One region of the Aminobacter sp. NyZ550 genome, then DNA from elsewhere that is predicted to be linked to it. Evidence: predicted binding sites of a transcription regulator. Region 1 holds the regulator's gene; the other holds the start of a gene.
The links. Region 1 encodes LexA, which represses DNA repair genes until DNA is damaged. Its sites were predicted from a motif close to TGTTCNNNNTGTGTTCNG; they were not measured.
Positions count from the first base shown of each region.

Region 2: the regulator LexA is predicted to act here: its motif matches at 2,192-2,209, upstream of N7E70_RS21850 (ATP-dependent helicase).

Region 1 is NZ_CP114190.1:3,780,971-3,788,576, reverse strand. It holds gene gltX (glutamate--tRNA ligase) at 1-212, opposite strand, end outside; gene N7E70_RS18810 (ComEC/Rec2 family competence protein) at 548-2,875, shown strand; gene lexA (transcriptional repressor LexA) at 3,003-3,719, opposite strand; gene N7E70_RS18800 (molybdopterin molybdotransferase MoeA) at 3,825-5,030, opposite strand; gene moaC (cyclic pyranopterin monophosphate synthase MoaC) at 5,031-5,513, opposite strand; gene trpC (indole-3-glycerol phosphate synthase TrpC) at 5,515-6,324, opposite strand; gene trpD (anthranilate phosphoribosyltransferase) at 6,329-7,339, opposite strand; gene N7E70_RS18780 (SurA N-terminal domain-containing protein) at 7,336-7,606, opposite strand, start outside.
Region 2 is NZ_CP114190.1:4,399,855-4,407,460, forward strand. It holds gene N7E70_RS21825 (GNAT family N-acetyltransferase) at 1-346, shown strand, start outside; gene N7E70_RS21830 (hypothetical protein) at 891-1,094, opposite strand; gene N7E70_RS30865 (DUF982 domain-containing protein) at 1,153-1,497, opposite strand; gene N7E70_RS21840 (hypothetical protein) at 1,567-1,812, opposite strand; gene N7E70_RS21845 (hypothetical protein) at 1,931-2,131, opposite strand; gene N7E70_RS21850 (ATP-dependent helicase) at 2,325-4,403, shown strand; gene N7E70_RS21855 (hypothetical protein) at 4,567-5,319, shown strand; gene N7E70_RS21860 (hypothetical protein) at 5,419-5,889, shown strand; gene N7E70_RS21865 (AAA family ATPase) at 6,454-6,960, opposite strand; gene N7E70_RS21870 (hypothetical protein) at 7,050-7,442, opposite strand; gene N7E70_RS21875 (hypothetical protein) at 7,585-7,606, shown strand, end outside.

The sequences.
Region 1 (7,606 bases):
TCCCAGGTCAGGCCGAGCCAAGTCAGGCCCTCGAGGATCGCGGCAGTTGCGGCGTCGGTCGAGCGCTCGCGGTCGGTGTCCTCGATACGCAGCAGCATGGTGCCGCCGGTGTGGCGGGAATAAAGCCAGTTGAAGAGAGCGGTACGCGCGCCACCAATGTGCAGATAGCCGGTGGGCGATGGGGCGAAGCGGGTGACGACAGGCATGGCGATTTCCAAGGGAAGCAGGGCGCTTGGCCGAAAAACCGGCGGCGCATGGCGTTTGTGTGCGGTTGATGTAGCATAGAAGGTCTGGGGCGCAAGAGGCAGGCCCGATGGGCGACCGCATGCGGGAGGGGCAGGCCGGTAACAATCCGGTGGTCGAAGCCAGCGAGCGCGACTTGCTGACCTCTTCAGCCGTGCCTGCCGTTGCGTGGACACCACCAGCTCTGCCCGAGAGAGATGCTGCTCCTGACGCTGATGCATCGCCGTTTCAGCGAGGACACAAGTCCTGGCTACGGCAAGGATCGCAATTGCTGGTCGGTCACCGGATCACCGCACGATCCACCTTGGCCGCGATCGAAACGGAACTCGACCGCGGTGCGGCGTTCCTGCTTCTTCCGGTTTTTCTGGCCGCCGGTGCCCTGGTGTATTTCGCGCTTCCGAACGAGCCGGATCTCGCGCCGCTCGTCGTTGTGTCAGCGACACCGGCCGTCCTCGCCTTCCTAACGCGCGGACGGCGGCCTGTTCACTACGCGCTCGCCGCACTCGCCGCCTCAATGCTCGGCATGGCGGGTGCAAAGTTCGAGACCGAACGCATGGCAACGAAGATGCTGGGCGCCGAGATCTCGACTGCCATCACCGGGCGCGTCGTCGAAATCGACAATCTGGACAAGGGCAGGGTGCGGCTGACGCTTGACGTTCTGGCGACCGCGCGCCCGGTTTTGCGTTATACGCCCGATCGGGTGCGGCTCGTTGCCCGCAAGCTTCCTGAGGGCGTCATGGCGGGGTCCGAGGTGACGGGTTATGCCAGGCTGATGCCGCCGTCCGGGCCTGTGCGGCCGGGCAGCTATGATTTTTCCTTCGAAAGCTATTTCGACGGCATCGGCGCCAGCGGCTTTTTCATGAAAGGCCCAGAGTTTGCTGCAACCACCCAGCCGCTGTCGGCCAGTGATCGTGCATTCGCGTCGATCGAGAATGTGCGCCAGAAGATTGCCCAGCGCATTCGCGACCGCATTGGCGGTCCAGAGGGCGAAATCGCGGCTGCCCTGGTCGTCGGCGTGAGCGGCGGCATTCCCGAGGATGTCAATGAGGCGCTGCGGCGTACCGGGCTCTACCACATCATCTCGATCTCGGGTCTGCACATGGCGATGGTCGCAGGCACGGTCATGCTTTTGATGCGGCTATGCTTCGCCGCCTTTCCAGGCTTCACCTCGCACCGGCCGGTCAAGAAGTACGCGGCAGGCGCAGCACTGCTCGCCACCGGCGGCTATCTGTTCATTTCAGGCGCCGAGGTCGCGGCGCAACGCAGCTTCATCATGCTGGCGGTGATGCTGACGGCCGTGCTGTTCGACCGCGCAGCACTCACCATGCGCAACCTGGCGATCTCGGCCGTTGTCGTGATCATGATCTCGCCCCACGAAGTCGTCGGGCCGAGCTTCCAGATGTCGTTCGCCGCAACGGCAGCCCTCGTTGGCGCATATGCCTGGTGGTCGGACCGGCGGGAGGAGCAGGCGCTGCCGGTCGGTCAGAGATCGCTGCCGTCCAAAATCTGGCGCTGGCTTGCGACAGTTGCGATAGGCCTCGCCGCGACGTCGGTGATTGCCGGGCTCGCGACCAGCGTTTTTGGTGCATGGCATTTCCAACGTGTCTCGCCCCTCAGCCTGTTCGCCAATCTGGCAGTCAGCCCGTTTGTGTCTGTCCTGGTCATGCCCTTTGCCGTCATGGCTGGCATTTTCATGCCGCTTGGACTCGACGGCCCCTTCCTCGACACGATGGGCTTCGGCCTGAAGGCAATGATTGGCATCGCCACCTGGTTCTCCGAGCGCTCGCCGGTCGATGCGGTCGGCCTTGTCTCGTCACATGCGGTACTGTTGCTCACTGCAGCACTCGTCATCGCGTCGACGGCAACGACCTGGCTGCGCGCCGCCGCACTGCCATTCGCGGCCCTTGGGCTGCTGACGGTCGTGGAAACGGAAACGCCCACGGTTCTCGTTTCGGAAGATGGCCGCCTCGTCGGCGTCCCGGTCGACGATGGCAAGCTGGCCGTCAATCGCGTCCGGCCGAACCAGTTCACCGTCGACAACTGGCAGCGCGCGCTGGCGTCGGAAACACTCGTCACCCCGGCCCGTTCGGCCGCGAATGCAACGAACGGGACTGTCCGTTTGCCCAGCGAGACCGGCTCACAGCCAACAGCCGAGGCAGATGTCGCCGGTACGATACCCGGCAAACCAGTATCTGGAGAGCTAAACGCCGCCGGCGCGGACGCCTTCGTCTGTGACAGCGGGCTGTGCACGGTTCAACAACCGGAGGGGGCACGGATCGTCCATGCGGCGAATGCGAGCGCCGCTGCACGAGCCTGCGACAACGCGAATCTCATCGTCGTCGACGATGCCACGGCAAGCGACGTCTGCCCCGGCGTGGCCGTGCTCACCAAACGCGAGCTGGCGCGCCTTGGCAGTGCGTCGATATTCATCACAGCCGCGGCGGCTGGCGTAGATCGGGCGGTCGAGATACGCCACGCCGTGGCGGAACCGTACCGCCCGTGGCATGCGCAGCGCCAATTTTCGCGCGAGGCGAGGGGCCTTCCGCCCTACAAGCGAGTGGAGATGCCCCCAAAGGCATCAGCCGGGGCAACCAAGGCGCACCCGAAAGCGCCGACTGCGACCACACGGTGAGTCCGAAATCTGTACCCGCCGTCGCAGAGCCGTCAGATACGGCACGATAGCAACAGGGCAGATCAGTCCGGCTTACAGATTGCAGCAGGATGGACAGGCCGAGGTGGCGGAAACGCAGCCCCGGCAATCAATAGCGGCGGATCAGGCCGACAAGCTTGCCCTGCACCTTGACCCTGTCCGGTCCGAAGATGCGGGTTTCATAGGCCGGATTGGCGGCCTCAAGAGCGATCGAGGCACCCTTGCGGCGGAAACGCTTGAGCGTCGCTTCTTCGTCGTCGACGAGGGCGACGATGATCTCACCGGGATTGGCCGTGGTCGAGCTGCGGATGACCACAGTGTCGCCGTCGAAGATGCCGGCCTCGATCATCGAGTCGCCCTTGACCTCGAGCGCGTAATGCTCGCCGCCCATGATCATGTCTGGCGGCACCGAAATCGAATGCGTCTTGTGCTGGATGGCGTCGATCGGCACACCGGCAGCGATGCGTCCCATGACGGGAATGGCAACCGCCGAAGCAACATCGTCGTCATTGCCGGCCGACATGCTGCGTGACGGCTCGGGTTTGCGGCCGAGGCTACCCTCGATGACGCTGGGCGAGAACTTCTTCGCCGCGTTGAGGCCAGGCGCGATCGAATCGGGCAGGCGCAGCACTTCAAGCGCGCGCGCCCGGTTGGGCAGACGCCTGATGAAGCCGCGTTCTTCGAGCGCCGTGATCAGGCGATGGATGCCGGACTTGGAGGCGAGGTCGAGTGCTTCCTTCATCTCGTCGAAGGATGGCGGAATACCCGCTTCCTTCAGCCGCTCGTGGATGAATAGCAAAAGCTCGTGTTGTTTGCGCGTCAGCATCGCCACCCCCGAGGAATCAGAAGAAAAACAAACCCAGAACAAACACTATCTGTTCCAGTTGTGTTCCGCAACTGTTGATATTTCGTGAAGGGTGGAAGGTGCTGCTCAGCGCAACATCATCACCTGGCAGGCGCTGCCGGCTTCGACTGCAGGCGCGAAGGGCACCCGCACGATGGCGCAGTTGGCGTCGGCCAGCGTGCGCAGCATCGAAGAGTCCTGGATCAGGTAGGGTGTGACGACGAGACCCTCAGCGGTCTCGCGCGCAATCGCGCGGACAAAGTCCTGGCGCAGGTCGTTGGCCGCCATTGCCGTGTCGAGAATACCGTTGCGCATGTCGGGTGAATAAGGGCGGCCGCCAAGCTTCGCCAGCAGAGGTTTCAGGAAAATCTGCGAGCAGATCAGGCTGGCGACCGGATTGCCCGGCAGGCCGACGCAGCGGCTGTTGCCGAGCCGGCCGAACATCAGCGGCTTGCCCGGGCGCATCGCGATCTTCCAGAAGTTGAGATCCATGCCGAGATCGGTCAGGACACGGTGAACGAGGTCGTGGTCGCCGACCGAAGCGCCGCCCAGCGTGACGATCACATCGGCGTCGGCGGCGAGCGCCTTGGCGACCAGTGCGGAGATTGCCTCGGTGCGGTCGGCGGCGATGCCGAGATCGAGTACGCGCGCGCCAACCGACTGAACGATCGCCGCGACGCCATAGGCGTTGGAGGCGATGATCTGGTCGGGCCCGGGATTGCTGCCCGGCGGCAATAGCTCGTCGCCGGTGGCGATGATGGCGACCAGAGGCGCCCGCAGCACTTCGACGCTGGGATGATTGGCAGCTGCGATCAGCGAGAGCGCTGCCGGGTCGAGCACACGTCCTGCATCAAGGATGAGGTCGCCCTGCTTGAAGTCGAGGCCCCTGGCGCGGATGTTGCGGCCAGCAAGCGTTGGCTCGAGCACCGCGATCTTGCCATTGCCGAGATCGCGAACGTTCTCCTGAATGACGACGGTATCAGTGCCTTGTGGCACCGGTGCGCCGGTGAAGATGCGGACGCACTCGCCTGGTCCGACGGTGCCCGTGAACTGCTTGCCGGCGGGTGCCTGGCCGATAACCTTGAGCTGCGCCGGCAGTGAAGCGATGTCGGCGGCCTGGACGGCGTAGCCATCCATGGCGGAGGCGTCAAAGGGCGGCTGGGTGCGCAGGGCGTGTAGTGGAGCCGACAGCACGCGGCCTGATGCCTGGGCAAGGCCGACAGTTTCCGTGCCGCGCGGTTCGGCAGCGTCGAGCAGGCGCGCCAGGGCGTCGGCGACGGGCAGCAGCGCCATCTATTCGGCAGCCTTGTAGTCGCCCGACTTGCCGCCGGTCTTCTCGACCAGCCGGATGCCGGAGATCACCATGCCGCGATCGGCGGCCTTGGCCATGTCGTAGATGGTAAGGCAGGCGACCGAGGCAGCCGTCAGCGCTTCCATCTCGACGCCGGTCTTGCCGGTGACGCGGGCAAGCGCCGTGACGCGCAGGCCGGGCAGCGCCTCATCTGGCTCGATCTCGACCGAAACCTTGGTCAAAAGAATGGGATGGCAGAGCGGCACGAGCTCATGGGTGCGTTTGGCCGCCATGATGCCGGCAATGCGGGCGGTGCCGAACACGTCACCCTTCTTGGCGTTGCCCGACAGGATCAACGCCAGTGTCTCCGGGCGCATGACGACATGGCCTTCGGCAATTGCCGTGCGTGTCGTCTCGGCCTTGTCGCCGACGTCGACCATGTTGGCCTCGCCGGTGGCGCCGATATGGGTGAGGGTGGTTGCCATGTCAGGCGCTTGCCAGGGCTGCGCCATCGAGCAGCGCACGCGTCGCCGAGGTCACGTCGGCCTGCCGCATCAGGCTTTCTCCGACGAGGAAACTGGAGATGCCGGATTTCTGCAGACGCAGGCAATCGGCATGCGTGAAGATGCCGCTTTCGCCGACCAGCAGCCGGTCTGCCGGCACCATCGGCGCCAGGCGCTCCGACGTGTCGAGGCTGACCTCGAATGTGCGCAGGTTGCGGTTGTTGATGCCGAGCAGGCGCGACTGAAGCTTCAGCGCGCGTTCTGTCTCTTCTTCGTCATGGACCTCGACGAGCACGTCCATGCCGATTTCGAACGCCTCATCCTCGATACGCCTGGCATCTTCGTCGCTCAGGCTCGCCATGATGATCAGGATCGCGTCCGCGCCCCAGGCACGTGCTTCGTGCACCTGATAGGGCTCGAACATGAAGTCCTTGCGCAATGCCGGCAAGGCGCAGGCATCGCGCGCGGCGGTCAGGAATTCCGGTGCGCCCTGGAAGGACGGCGTGTCCGTCAGCACCGACAGGCAGGCAGCGCCGCCGTCGGCATAGGCCCTGGCGAGCGCCGGCGGATCGAAGTCGGGACGGATCAGGCCTTTGGACGGGCTCGCCTTCTTGATCTCGGCGATCAGGCCAAAGCGGCTTTCACTGTGGCTGGTTTCGAGTGCCGCGAGAAAGCCGCGCGGCTTGGTGACGTCGCGGGCGCGCGCCTTGAGCTCGGCGAGCGGCAGCAGCGCCTTCGCTGCGGCGATCTCGTCGCGCTTGTAGGCTTCGATGCGGCGCAGGATATCGGCCATGTCTCTATCCGTTCGAAACGGCGACCAGTCGGTCGAGCACTGCCTTGGCGCGGCCGCTGTCGATTGCCTCGGCGGCAAGCGGCACGCCTTCGCCGATCGTTGCAGCCTTGCCGGCAACGACGAGGCCGGCACCGGCATTCATCAGCACCGTGTCGCGATAGGCACCCTTGGCACCTTCGAGAACCCCGCGCAGGGCAGCGGCATTGTAGGCGGAATCGCCGCCGCGCAGCTCTTCGCGCGTATGCTTGCTCAAGCCGACCTGTTCGGGCGCCAGCGTAAACGTGGTGATCACACCGTCCTTGAGGGCTGCGACATGGGTCTCACCCGTCGTGGTGATCTCGTCATAACCGTCGCCGTGGACCACCCAGACGTGCTGGGCGCCAAGTTCCTTCAGCGTCTCGGCCACCGGACGCACCCATTCGGGCGAGAACACGCCAACCAGCTGGCGGTTGACGCCGGCGGGATTGGAGAGCGGGCCGAGCAGGTTGAAGATGGTGCGGGTGCCAAGTTCGACGCGGGTCGCGCCGACATGCTTCATCGCCGGGTGATGCGCCGGCGCGAACATGAAGCCGACGCCGGCGTCATGGATGCAGCGGCCGATCGCCTCGGGCGTGAGGTCGATGTTGACGCCAAGGGCGGTCAGAACGTCGGCGGCGCCGGTCAGCGAGGACAGGCCGCGATTGCCGTGCTTGGCGACAGGCACACCTGCGCCCGCGATGACGAAGGCCGAGGCAGTCGAGATGTTGACGCTGTGCGAACCGTCACCGCCGGTGCCGACGATGTCGATGGCATCGGCAGGGGCTTCGACGCGCAGCATCTTGTCGCGCATGGTGGCAACGGCGCCCGATATCTCGCTTACGGTCTCGCCGCGCACCCGCAGCGCCATGAGAAAGCCACCGATCTGGCCGGGCGTGGCTTCGCCCGACATGATGATGTCAAAGGCCTCGCGTGCCTCCTCGAAGGTGAGAGGGGTGCCCGCGGCGACCTTGGCGATATGCGGCTTGAGTGCGCTCATGGCGTTCCCAACGCAAGTGCGCGGGTGATCGCCGCCTGGTTGATCGTTGCTTGATACTCGCCCTGGAGCTGGGCGACGATCTGGTCGAGCAGGTCGTCCGACATGCCCGAGGCAAACTGCTTCTGCGCGTCCTCTGGCACCGCGCTCTTGTCCGCACCGGCAGGCTCGAACACTTCGGCGACCTTGAACAGAATCTGCGCATCGCCGGCAGGGGCGGGGACGATGCCAGTGCCGCCCTGGCCCATTGCAAACATCGCGGAGGCACCC
Region 2 (7,606 bases), 620 kb from region 1:
GAAGGCGTATTATGCGCTATGTGCTGGCATGATCCTCCGGAAGGAAGCCGGTAAGAAGCTTGCCCCGCAGGGCACGCCAAACGAAATCCCCATTGCTCTTTTGGCGCGCCTCGCCGTCCAGCAGGAATTGCAGGGCAAAGGCATAGGAAAAGCCCTTCTCGCGAACGCGCTGCGCAATGCAGCATCAGCGTCACAAACTGTGGCTTTTCGTGCTGTCGTTGTCGATGCCGTGGATGAACAGGCTGCCAGATTCTACCTTTCGGTTGGCTTCAAACCGACGAAAATCAGCCCGCTCAAGCTGCTTTTGCCGACGCAGGACATCTTGGCTTCGATGAACGGCTTTTAGACTGCGCTCCGCTCAGCCACTTCGGCTTGTCGCTGGGCAAGGGCTGACAAAATGCGCTTGTCGATGCGGCGAAGAATTGCCACCTCCTCCCGCCGGACAACGGCGCCTTTGAGCGCGACCAGTTGGCAAGCTCAGTCGACATTCCCGGACCCGGGACAATGGAAACCAAGCCTGGTCTTTACGGCGCCTTGGCTGCCACAGGAAGCATCACGCCTGAGGTTTCGACGACCTCAAGACTTTCGTCAGATATGTCCATGACTATTCCCCTCTCCCAGGATTCCTTGGGATCCCGCAGGAAGAGAAATTCAAGCGCTCTTGCCTGGCCATTCCGTCATCGCCCAGAGCAAGTCTGGCGCTTGCCGTGAAGGCGCGCCGAAACCGGTTGCACCGAGGCGTGGCCAAATCGCGTCTGCCGCTCCGGTGATCCGGAAGCTACCGCAGCTGTTTCATTGCTGCTGGCTGCAGGTGGCCTCCTGAGCGCTCGCCCATCCCGGCGCCAGGCCATCGCCGGCCTCTCATTTGTCACGATGGCGGGCGGACGAGATCAAGCCCCATCGGCCCTGGCCTTCAGACGTTTGGCACTGAGATACATCATGGCGGCCGCCGCTTTCGTGCGCTCCCAGCCGGCGGCCTCGGCATGGTTCAGAAGCTTGTCGACATGTTCTGCCAAGGCGCCTTGGCATTCGGCATCGTAAGCCAGGGCAGTCGGGTGATTTTCGGGCGATTTCATCATAGGTGGCTTCGTCATTCGTCGCGTCCGCATAGACCGGAGAGGGCGCCGGCCGGCTGCCGCCCTCTCCGATCAATCAGGCGTGGGCCGATCGGAACCCCGCAGTTTCCGGCGGCATCTCGCCGTCCTCGACCAGGATGTCTTTCTTGCGCACAAAGGCGGCGAAGACACCCCTGGCTGTCTCAGCGTCGACGTCTCCAGCAAGTGCAGCTTTGCACGCCCTGATTGCCGCTCGCTGCTCGGGGCTGTTTCCGCACCACTCCATCGCAAACTGAAAGGCATCGACGACGGTGTTGAGTTGGCGCGGGAAGCCAAGTCCGACCCAGACACGGATGGCTTTTCGAAAGATTGTGCAAGCATCGCGCGATCCTCCGCCTAGGCACCGAGACCGCTTGCGCCAGCCTTTCCCCCTGTCATCCATGGCAGCGGGCCGGCCGAATGCGGGCGCGTTGCTCGAGGCCGGTGAGAGCGATGCCGGCGAGCTATGTGCCTAGCCATCGCGACGCGGCACCAGGCCGAGATCCCGACTGCGGTAATCGAGGCTTCGGCCGGTAATTCTCTCCAGAACGGCGTCCAGACCGGCGACGTGGTGATGCAGCAGCGAATAGGTCTCGTTGAAGGGCTTCAGGCTGATGAAGCACTTCTGGATCGCCATACGCAAAGGGATCGCCGCCAGGACGATCGCCTCGATCTCGCTCTCGGTCAGTCTGTCGTTTCTGTGGTGCCTGCGCGACATGTTTGCTCCTGTCTGACCGGACTGCGACGCGGCCGCGATGCGACCAGGCCGGCGCCCTCACCATCGCCTGGCGCGCGCCCCTGATCGCCGAGGCGATACGGCAGCTCATCCACGACGCTCATCGGTCCGGCGCGCGATGCGACGTCGACATCCCCAGCAGCCGCACCAGTTCCTCATATTTGGCGCCGCAGCGGTCATAAATGTTGAACGTGTTGGTCCGCGTGCAGCCGATGCGCGCGACAATCGCGTCCAGCAGAAGCGCCAGCGTGCGGTCGCCGCCTGCCCGCACCATCGCGTCGCGGTCGAACTGCTTGCGCATCCCGCATTTGTCGCAGGAGACGATGATCTTGTCGGAGGGAAATTCGGATAACATCGGCATGGGAACAAAATAGGAACAAATACCTCCGGGCGTCAATTCACAAAATGCTAACGCAAGGGCAATGGCGCGCGCCGCAGGCTTCGCCCCGGTGCAGGCCGTTGCGAACGAAACGGAAACGATGCTTCATGCCGGCATGAACATCGCCATCCGTGATTCGGCAGCAGAGCCAGGTTATCTCGCCCGCCTCAACCCGGGCCAGCGCGCCGCCGTCCTGCATGGCGACGGCGCGGTGTCAGGCCCCTTGCTGATCATTGCCGGCGCCGGCTCGGGCAAGACCAACACGCTCGCCCACCGGGTTGCCCATCTCATCGTTCGCGGCGCCGACCCCCGGCGCATCCTGCTGATGACATTTTCGCGCCGTGCCGCGGCCGAGATGAGCAGGCGCGTCGAGCGCATCGCCGCCGACGTGCTGCAGGAGCGCGCGGCGAGCCTGATGGAAGGGCTGAGCTGGGCCGGCACCTTCCATTCCGTCGGCGCGCGACTGCTGCGCGACTATGCGCTCGACATCGGGCTCGAACCGGCCTTCACCATCCATGACCGGGAAGATTCGGCCGACCTGATGAACCTGGTGCGCCACCAGCTCGGTTTTTCCGAAACCGAGAAACGGTTTCCAACCAAGGCGACCTGCCTTGCCATCTATTCCCGTGTCGTCAATTCGCAGGAGCCGATCGAGGCCGTGCTCGGCCAGGCCTTTCCCTGGTGCGTCGGCTGGAGCGACGAGTTGAAGCTCCTGTTCGGCGCTTACGTCGAGGCCAAGCAGGCGCAGAACATCCTCGATTACGACGACCTCCTGCTCTACTGGTCGCAGATGGCGGCCGAGCCTGACATCGCCGCCCATCTTGGCCAGCGCTTCGACCATATCCTGGTCGACGAATACCAGGACACCAACCGGCTGCAGGCGGCAATCCTGACGGCGATCAAGCCCGACGGACGCGGCCTGACCGTCGTCGGCGACGACGCCCAGTCGATCTATTCGTTCCGCGCCGCCGAAGTGCGCAACATCCTCGACTTCCCCACCTTGTTCGCCGAACCCGCCGAGGTCGTCACCCTCGACCAGAACTATCGCTCGACCGACGCCATCTTGAACGCTGCCAATGCCGTCATCGGCGAGGCCGAGGAGCGTTTCACCAAGAACCTGTGGACCGAACGCCGCTCGCTGGAAAAACCGCGCATCGTGACGGTTGCAGACGAAGCCGAACAGGCCGGTTATGTCTGCGACGAGGTGTTGAAGGAGCGCGAGGCCGGCACGCTGCTGAAGGAACAGGCGGTTTTGTTTCGGGCAGCGCATCATTCGGGGCCGCTCGAGGTCGAGCTCACCAGGCGCAACATCCCCTTCGTCAAGTTCGGCGGGCTGAAGTTTCTGGACGCCGCCCATGTCAAGGACGTGCTGGCTGTCCTGCGCTTTGCCCAGAACCCGCGCGACCGCATTGCCGGCTTCCGGGTGATGCAGTTGATGCCCGGCATCGGCCCGTCCGCGGCGTCGAACGCCATCGACAGCATGGAGCAGTCGCTCGACCTCGAAATGGGGCTGGCGCGCTTTTCCCCGCCGGCCCGGGCAGCCGCCGACTGGCCCGGTTTTGTCGAGCTCTTTTCACAACTCCGGCGCGGCCCCGGCTGGCCGGCCGAGATGGAGCGGGCGCGGCTCTGGTATGAGCCGCATCTCGAGCGCAAACACGAGGATGCGACGACCAGGCGGGCCGACCTGCTCCAGCTCGAACAGATCGCCTCGGGTTATGCCAGCCGCGAGCGTTTCCTCACCGAGCTGACGCTGGACCCGCCCTCGGCGACCAGCGACGAGGCCGGGCCGCCGCATCTCGACGAGGATTATCTCATCCTGTCGACGATCCATTCGGCCAAGGGCCAGGAGTGGACCAAGGTGTTCGTCCTGAACGCGGTCGACGGCTGCATGCCGATCGACCTCAGCGCCGGCGAACGCAAGGAGCTCGAGGAAGAACGCCGGCTGCTTTATGTCGCCATGACCCGGGCCAAGGATTCGCTGCACCTGATCACGCCGCAACGTTTCTTCACCTCCGGCCAGGCGGCGCGCGGCGACAGGCATGTCTACGCCTCGCGCAGCCGCTTCATTGCGCAGCATCTGCTTACCCATTTCGAGGCGACCGCCTGGACCAGCCAGTCGTTCCAGAAAGACAAGGCGACGCGGCCGCGCACCTCGGTCGACATCAAGGGCAAGATGCGCTCGATGTGGACGTAGCGGGGTCGAGGGTGTTCTTCGGCGACGTTGTAGTCGAACTGCGACATCGATGCCCGACACCTGTTACCTCGGTATGACACCGTCTTCCCAACCGCTGCGGCGCCCTCTACTTTGCCTCGACTTGCGCTCAGGACGGATGGGAGATGTTGTGTTCAGAAGTGTCTTGTCGACATTCGCACTTGTTCTGTCGACCCTCCTTGTTGCGCCTGCCGCAGCCTCGGCGGCCGAAACGCCGCCGGCCACGGCCCAACAGGCGCTCGAACAGTTGCTGCCCAGTTCCGTGTTCCGCCCTGGCATGTCCCTGGAGGAGTTGGAAGAGGTGATCGCTGCGCGCTTTTCCGACTGGCAGCGCGAAGACCGGACCCGCGCCCTCAACAACCGCAAGGACATCGAGCTTTCCCCGGAAGCCCGGTCCAGCTATCTGCATAAAGTGGTGATTGCTGGCGCCGACAAGGTGGCGGGTCGGTCCTTCCAGTATGATTTCGCCCTGACCTCGCCGCTATCGGGCGCCCGCGTCTATTCGATCGTCCATACCGTCGAGGCAGCAAAGTCGGAGCTGATCGCGCGGAACGATTGGGACCGCGCTTTGCGTGCCCGGTGGGGAGATGAACATGGGTGGCTGCGAACCGACACACGCCTGCGGGCAACATATTTCTTCGATGCACGATGGCTGCCGGTCGAAAACCGCGGCGAAAAGTGCATTGCCATCTACCCCGCGCTTGTTCGCCTGGACGAAAAGACCGTCGATCAGGTCGCTGCGACGTCGCAGCTTCTGCAAACAACGGGGTGTTCATTCAGTCGCGACAGCTTCCTGACGCTCAGGGATGGCGTTGCCGCTCGATCGACCTTTTATACCATCGACTTCAGGCTGCAGGTCGATGACGTGTCGAAGCGTGTGTCATTTGGGCTTCGTTAGCCGCGGGCCCGATCGCCGGCGGGCAACGCGACCGCCGCGTTTCGACCCGTTGCAATGTCTGCTCTCTGCCTGGCAGCTGTCACGATGCCGAGGCTGGTCGTGACCAAGAAAACGAGGACAAACGTGTCGATTGCCCGGACTGGACTGCGCGCTCTCATCGCAGCTTTCGTTCTCGCCCTTGCGGCCCCTGCCCATTCCCAGGACTGCGGCTCTCCCACGGGCGAGATGGACGCGTGCATTTTCGCCGAGCTGGCGGCAAGGGAATTTGCCGCGTCATTGCCGAAGCGCATGGACGAGTTTCAGACACTCGACATGGTCGTCGCCAACGGGCGAAGGTCCGTCTTCAACATCGTCTGGAACCAGACGAAGGCGGAGATGGATCAGATGCTTGCCGCCAAGGGTACGAGCTGGGCTGCCATCACCGACGACATCGATACGAACTTGTCAAAATTCCTCTGCGACATGAGCGGCACCTCCGACTTCATCAGGATGGGCGGCATCATGCAGGCCAACTACCGGACGAAGGACTGGCATCCGTTCCACACCGTGCAGGTCTCCAGCTGCCCTTGAAGCCGCCGTGGGCCAGCAGCTTCATCAGTTCCGCAAGATCGGCCGCCTCACAGGCGACAGGACAAGCGCCCTCGCCTTCAAAGCGAGCCAGATCGAGATTTCCAGTGTCGGCAAGTTATAGGCCGCCTACCGGCAAACAGGTGCGAAACCGATGAACTGTTCAGAATGTGCGCCATATGATCTTCAACGGCTTATCCGGTCGCCCGGCGAGCTGTCCAAAGTCATCAAGACGGTCCGCGAAGCCGTCCTTTCAGGTGCATTGTTCGCCGATGCGCATCCTGGCCACCCCTTCCTGGACCTTGATCCTGATGGCCCGTGGCAAGACGTCATCAGCTACGGCTTCCGCTGCAAAAGTTGCGCCCGGGGCTTTGAGCTCCAATGCGAAACCTACCATGGCGCAGGCGGCGCGTGGGCGCCTGCGGAATCATAGCCCGAGCCGGCGCCTCACTTCGCCAGTCTTCTCCTGCCAGCCCATTCGCACCGACGACTCCAGCAGCAGGGGCGGTCGCGAATTGAGAGTTCAAGCGATGCCTTGCACCACCCTCGCCAAACAACGCTGAGACGTCAGTCGTCGAGCATGGCGTCGACCACCTGTTCGACATCCATGGCGGATGAATCGATCCACCGGCCGAGGTGCGGCGTCTCGCGGGCAAGTGCCTCGGCGAGGATTGCGGGCGGAAAATGGTCGGAATAGCCGGTTTTTGCCCGGTCCCTGTCGCGCTGCGCCAGCACCTCGGCCGACGGCGCCAGCACCACGACGCGCGGAGTAAGGTCGGCCAGGCGCTCGACGGCGGCGACAAGATCCTGCCCGATGAGAATGTCCTGATAGACAACGGTGAAGCCGGCGTCGTGGTAACGACGCACGGCATCGGTGGCGATCATTTGGCGCAGCGTCAGTTGCGCGCGCGCTTCGGCGTCGAGCGTCGGCCCCATGACGGCTGCGCCGTTGACGATCATGCGACGGAAGACATCGCCGCCGACGACGGCCGAGCGGGGGAAACGTTGCGCCAGCGCCTTGGCGACGGTGGTCTTGCCGGCAGCCATCGCGCCGGTGATGACAAAGAGGCTCATGCGGAAATCCTGGTTGTTGCTCGCCCTGTGCGCATGGCAGTGGGCAGATCAAGGCAGCTGGGCAAATCCGGGCGCCTCGACGGATCAGGTCACCGCGACAGAAACGTCTCCGCCGCAGCCCCACGGCAGGCGTGAAAAATGCCGACGAACAGCGCACCGCGGGCCGACAGCCCGGCCCGGCCCCACAGCGCGTTGACCGAGGGTTTGTCCGCCGGCGTCGTCCTGAATGCCTGGGCAAGCGCGGCGTTCATGCAGCCGAGCACATGGGCGCGCACGACTTTGATGCCGCATTGTGCGCCATCGGCGTTGAGCGCGCTGGGCTGCATCTCCTTGAGCCGCTGCTCTGCACCAGCCAGCAGGAAGGCCCGTTCGGCTTTGGGCACGCCGTTCGATGAAAGCAGTTGTTGCAGCTTGCCGCGTTCGGCCGCCTGGCTGACCGCCGGGCACGCACCGGCGGCAGCGGCCGCGCTCGAGGCGAGCACGGCAAAAGCAAAAACCAAGGCTCAAGGCGATTCTGTAACGAGATGGCATCTGGCAAAGCTAAACCACGCGCAACACTGTCGACAACTTGCGGCAAGTGAGATTTCGTGCCGTATTATACGGGAGATCGCGGGTCGAAAGACAATGAACCACGCTGCCGGTGCCG